DNA from 2 places in the Metabacillus hrfriensis genome. Region 2 is predicted to be linked to the other one. Evidence: riboswitches for the same ligand, from Rfam matches in the RefSeq annotation. Region 2 holds a riboswitch; the other holds the start of a gene.
What was found. Region 2 has a riboswitch for cyclic di-AMP ahead of QLQ22_RS21955 (dicarboxylate/amino acid:cation symporter). Riboswitches for the same ligand answer to the same signal wherever they lie in the genome.

Region 1 (3,147 bases), 2.0 Mb from region 2:
AACGGCAGAAGATTTAATAAGCGGTGAATCCAGAGTAGCAGCGACAAGCTTTATCACATTTGTTTCATTGAATGAACATGGTAAGCCAAAAGCCGTTCCGGGAGTTTATCCTGAAACAGAAGAGGAAAAATATTTATTTGATTCAGGTGAGGAGCGCTCGTTAATCAGGAAAGCAAGAAGAAAAGCGAGCATTACATTCTCGGAGAAAATTAAGCAATATTAATTGGCCATACATACCGCGCTCGCCTTGATAAAAGTACACCAAAGCAGTGTATTAGGGAAGAAAATCGCCTCCACCCTGAAAAAAGCCGCAATAAAATCAATAATAAAAAAGAGGGAAGATCCTTTGGGGATCTTCCCTTTATTTAAGACTAATGAAATTGCGATTTTCATACGAAGCAACACAAACAAATCTTGAAGTAAACTTATATTCAATAGATAAGCTAGAATTTTTCTGGAAACTGCTTCATAATTCCTGCCGAAAGAACATCGGACAGCATCATCAAATGATCCAGCCCTTTATCAAATGCTTCAATACTCGCATTCCAATCCTTTTTAAGTCGGGCAGACAGATCTTCAGAAATAAATTGAAGATGAATATATAATGCTTCCTTCAGTTCTTTTTCAGACCAGTTCGGATTTGCGCTGCTCAAGAACTTGGCCATGTCATCTGCATTCTTATGCCATTCAGTATTAAATTTCTTAAAGTCAGATTGATTGCCGCTTTTTGCAGCTGCAGTCAATTTTCCTGCAATCAGAATGTGTTCTCTTAAGAGCTCAGCAAGCTTGTTTCCTGCTTCTTCCCCGTAATAAGGCTTAATGGCATTGCCAATGTCATCCTGATTTTTTAAGAGCCTTGCAAGCAGCTCTTTTTGATTCTCAAGATCGTTAAGGGAACTGACCACATAGCTTTTTGTCCAAACCGCATGATCAGTCCAGAGCCTCCTCATGCTTTCTTTTAAAGCAAGCGTTTCTTTTGTGATGCATTCTTCGCGTGCCTGTGTCATGTCTTTTGCATCAGTTTTTATCGGCGACATGACGAAGACTAAGGACATAATCAGCATTCCAGCAGTTATTAAGTGTTTTTTCAATTGGAAAATCTCCTTTATAAAAGTAGTGCGTGACATCAATAATTTGCATGTAATCCTAAGTTTCATTCTTCTTCCGCATGAAACTCCCGATCTGCTTTTTCTATTGGATTATTTTCAAAACCGTATACCTTATTGATCTCTTTTGTCACTTCATCTAAAAATTCATCAGATATTATCGGTATGTTTTCTTTAATCATTAAAATCCTCCTATGCTTGAATAAAAATAGTGTTAGCGCAATGGCACAACATCATACATTTCCTCCTTTTATTGACCGGTAGCTTATTGGATTAAAAAAGTCAAAGGATATGAATTATTTTTATTTACAACTCTTAAGGATAGGAGTATGATAACCAACAGTTTCATATTTATTATTCGCTTAATCCATAAGGAGCGGGGAACCCGATATTGTGATAATTTTCGCAAAGGGGTGAATCCTATTCATATAGGTAGGGATACTCTTTTGTCCCGAATCCGTCAGCTAACCCCGTAAGCGTTAAAAGAGAGGATGTGTAGCGGTGAGACTGGGATCCTAATGTCCATTATGCTGTTCGTAATGACTTGCGGACAATTATGATTGATTCGCTAATTAAATATTTACTTTCTTAAATGATACCTTCAAGAAAAAGGTCAAAGGGCGAAAAAATGGTGGTGCAGAAATGTTATCTATGCTTAAAAGAATAATCATTGGGGCTCCCTTAAAATCTACAGAATTAGGAGAGCAAAAATTAAATAAAAAGAAAGCACTGGCTATTCTGTCTTCAGATGCCTTATCTTCTGTAGCGTACGGGCCAGAGCAGATCCTGCTTGTCTTAGTAACAATAAGTGCTGTTGCATTTTGGTACTCCATGCCAATTGCAGTAGGGGTACTATTTTTATTAACGGCTCTGATCTTATCCTACCGTCAAATTATCTATGCTTATCCACATGGAGGAGGAGCATATGTCGTTTCAAAAGAAAACCTTGGAGAAAATGCAGGTTTAGTTGCAGGAGGTTCACTCTTAGTCGATTACATATTGACAGTAGCTGTAAGTGTCTCAGCAGGAACAGATGCGATTACTTCTGCATTTCCAGGCTTACATGATCATAATGTCATCATTGCTTGTTTGCTGGTTGTTTTTATCACCATACTAAATCTCAGAGGAATCACCGAATCGGCTTCGATTTTAGCCTATCCAGTCTATTTGTTTGTATTGGCCCTTTTTATTTTAATAGGGGTAGGGATATATAAAATCATAACCGGGGATGTTTCATCTGATTTGCATGCACCGATAGGGACTCCTGTTGCAGGCATTAGTTTATTTTTGCTGCTGAGAGCCTTTGCTTCAGGAAGTTCTGCCTTAACTGGGGTCGAAGCAATCTCAAATGCGATACCGAATTTTAAGGAACCTGGTCCTAGAAACGCAGTCAGAACGCTGATGGCAATGGGGTTATTGCTTGCCATTTTATTTTCAGGAATCGTATTTTTAGCCTATTACTTCGGGATAGCTCCAAAACACGAAGAAACCGTTGTTTCCCAAATTGCAGCTGAAACGTTTGGAAGAAACTTTATGTATTATTTTATCCAGGGAACGACAGCTATGATTCTTGTTCTCGCTGCCAACACTGGATACTCTGCTTTTCCATTGCTTGCATTCAACCTTGCAAAAGATAAATACATTGCAAGAATGTTTACGATGAGAGGCGACCGATTAGGGTATTCAAATGGGATCATCACTCTTGGAGTCACGTCCATTTTACTAATTATTATTTTTAAAGGGCAGACAGAACAGCTCATCCCCCTTTATGCAGTAGGCGTGTTTATTCCATTTACCTTATCCCAGACAGGGATGCTCGTGAAGTGGCTGCGTGAGAAGCCTAAAGGCTGGGCGGTTAAACTTGCGATAAATTTAACTGGAGCACTTATCAGCTTTCTTGTCATGATGATGTTCTTCATAACAAAGTTCTCGCAGGTTTGGGCGGTGCTGATCTTTTTGCCTCTTATCGTTTTAGGATTTCATCAAATTAAGAAGCACTATGTGGCCGTTGGAGATCAGCTGAGACTCACAACATGCGAGC
Region 2 (3,147 bases):
TCTGATTTTTTAAGATCACATTAGTTTCATTATCCTCTCTCAAGAACGCTTGCGAAGTTAGCTGTCGGGTTCGGGCAATGAGAGTAGCCCTACCAGTAAAGGATTCACCCCAAGCTGCAAAAGATGCCAGCAAAATTGGGTCCCCCGCTCCGTAATGGATTAAGCGAATTAAGAATATCTGAAATGTATTTATGAAAGTATCTTACTCCTGTTGAATTGGACAGTAAAGAGCCAATTATTGCAGAAATTAGTTAAAATTGAGCAAATATAACCGTTTAAGCGCTCTCAAGTCTTATTTACTCAGCATATCTGTTTATTTTAAATTCTTTGAAAGACTGATATGATGCGAAGAAGTTGTGGTTTAACAGCATATATTGAAGCGTTATTCATTTAAATTGATGTTCTATCAGTGTAAATTGCAGTTTTATCTGCATAAACCGGATTTCTATCAGTATCTTTCCAGATCACACATGAGCAAGTTAAAAACACCAAGCCCACATGGACTTTGTGCCGGAAGTTTACAGTTTGGCTCTTTGCAGTCTCAGCGTGTTCAAAACAACGGAAACCGAACTGAATGCCGTTGCCGCTCCATATCAGCTTCTGCAAGGGCTTATTGTCTTTAATAAAAAAGACGGCCACTTTAGGCCGTCTTTCTCATTATGACAATTTTTCTTCCATTTCAGGAAATTTAAAGTCTCCATGTTTCTTTTCTGTTTCTGCTACAATCACTGCACATGCCGCATCTCCTGTAATATTAACTGCTGTACGAGCCATATCCAGCAGACGGTCTATACCGATGATCAAGGCGATGCCTGCTACGGGAAGGCCTACAGAGTTTAAGACCATCGCAAGCATGATAAGTCCAACTCCTGGTACACCGGCTGTTCCAATTGAAGCGAGAACAGCTGTAAGTACTACTGTCAGCAACTGAGTGAAAGAAAGATCAATATTGTAGACTTGAGCGATAAAGATTGTTGCTACACCCTGCATAATGGCCGTTCCATCCATATTAATGGTTGCGCCGAGCGGCTGAACGAAACTTGAGATCGGCTCTGGAACCTTCAGACGCTTTTGCGCTGTTTCCATAGATACAGGAAGTGTCGCATTACTGCTTGATGTACTGAAAGCTACTGCCATGGCAGGAGCGAAATTTTTAAAGAACCAGATCGGGCTTTGCTTTGCCAGAAAAAGAATGGATGAACCATAGGTGACAATAGCATGAATCACAAGTGCAAGCATTACAACTCCCATGTAGAGTCCCATTGCTTTAAGGGCGTCTAAACCTTGACTGCCTACAGCAGTAGCAATAAGACCGAAAGTACCGTATGGAGCGAATTTCATCACTAGATTTACTAAATACATCATTAAATCATTGCCTTGCTCAACTACCTTAAATAATGTATTTGCTTTCTTTCCAAGAAACGTGATGCCAAGGCCAACAAAAATTGAGAAAATAATAATTTGCAGCATATTACCATCGGCAAATGCTTTAACAGGATTCGTCGGAATCATATTTAAGAATGTTTCTGCAACAGATGGAGCTTCTTCAGCTTTATATTCAGCGGACTTTGTATCGAATTCACCTACATTGCCGGGCTGAATGGTCAGTGCAAGGATTAAGCCTATAACAATGGCTACTGCTGTTGTTACTAAAAAGTAGGTGACCGTTTTAACACCTATTCTTCCTAATTTCTTTGGATCTCCTAACCCAGCAACTCCCAGAGTAATAGAAAAGAAGACTATTGGTACGACGAGCATATTGATTAAGTTTAAAAAGATTTTTCCAAGCGGGGTAAATAGGAACGTGTCTAACTGTTTAAATAAATCCGGAGCCGTGATATTAAGAATGAGGCCGACAATTGCCCCCAGAATAAGACCAATGATGATTTTCGTTGCTAGTTTCATATAAAACCTCCGTAAAAAAGTAATAGATAGTGTTTAATTCCCAATAAATAGAGAAAGAGAAACATATATGTGGGAGTTTTTTTAAAAAATACAAAAAACCGCGAGAGAATTCTCGCGGTTTTATTCGTCAATTTGAATAATTATAACATTTCCACAGATGAGTCTCTCCACCGCATACGAGGTTAGCTGTCGGATTCGGACGAAGAGTGTCCTACCTTTTGACCATAAAGGATTCACCCCAGTGCAACTGCACAGTTTGGTTCCCCCGTTCCCATTTTAGGATTAAGCGTATATTTATTAAGTTATACTACTATTCTAAATACAAGATTTAATTTTTGCAAATATAAAAATTTGCCTTTAATTGGATTTGAACATAAAATTTAGCAAAAAACGTTCTTACTTTAAGGAGTTTTAACCATGAAAAAGTGGATAAAAAATTTTTTTCTGATTGCATCAGGGGGAATGATTCTCTCTTTTGCAGGATTTTATATCTGGTCCCAAATCACCTATAAACCGGCTGAAGAACTGTTTTACACTACTAATTTACTGGATCAAAATGATAAAAATGGGTATTTGCTGTTTCAGCCTGAAAACCAAAAAACGAATAATGGCATCATTCTATATCCTGGAGCAAAAGTTGATCCGAGAGCATATGCCTATCTTGCAGAGCAGTTAACTCAAAAAGGGTTCACTGTCTTAATTCCTAAAATGCCCTTTAACCTTGCTATTGCAGGCATCAGCAAAGCAGATAAAATTATAAATGATAGAGACGAGATTGAAAATTGGTACATTGGAGGACACTCTCTCGGAGGTTCGGCTGCTTCTATTTACGCGTTTGAACATCAGGAAAATATAAAAGGGCTTTTCCTGCTTGCTGCTTATCCGGCAGATTCCAGTGATTTTTCAAACACACATTTTCCGATTCTGACCATCTATGCAGAACATGACGGATTAACAACCCTGGATGAAATAAAAGAAACGAAACACCTATTGTCTGACAATACCTTTTATTACAAAATTAACGGCGGCAATCATGCACAGTTTGGCATTTACGGAGAACAAAAAGGAGATAACAAAGCCCAGATCAATGTCTTTGTTCAACAAGATCAGGTCATTCGAGAAATAAACAGCTGGATCGAGCGGATTGAGTAAAAGGCAAGGGAGATTTTCTCGTTTTTTTCTACATTTACAAGCCATAAAAAAAACGGAAACAGGCAGCAGAACCATGCCTGTTTCCGGTTT

Region 1: linked by a shared signal. The riboswitch ahead of QLQ22_RS06625 (APC family permease) and the one ahead of QLQ22_RS21955 (dicarboxylate/amino acid:cation symporter) in region 2 are both predicted to bind cyclic di-AMP.

The regions. Positions count from the first base shown of each region.
Region 1 covers NZ_CP126116.1:1,336,326-1,339,472, forward strand. The annotation lists gene QLQ22_RS06610 (acyl-CoA thioesterase) at 1-223, shown strand, start outside; gene QLQ22_RS06615 (glycosyltransferase) at 444-1,091, opposite strand; gene QLQ22_RS06620 (bacitracin ABC transporter ATP-binding protein) at 1,154-1,288, opposite strand; cyclic di-AMP (ydaO/yuaA leader) riboswitch at 1,456-1,601, shown strand; gene QLQ22_RS06625 (APC family permease) at 1,749-3,147, shown strand, end outside.
Region 2 covers NZ_CP126116.1:4,412,363-4,415,509, forward strand. The annotation lists cyclic di-AMP (ydaO/yuaA leader) riboswitch at 32-176, opposite strand; partial or broken gene QLQ22_RS25205 (cation transporter) at 519-590, opposite strand; gene QLQ22_RS21955 (dicarboxylate/amino acid:cation symporter) at 658-1,905, opposite strand; cyclic di-AMP (ydaO/yuaA leader) riboswitch at 2,062-2,204, opposite strand; gene QLQ22_RS21960 (alpha/beta hydrolase) at 2,323-3,057, shown strand.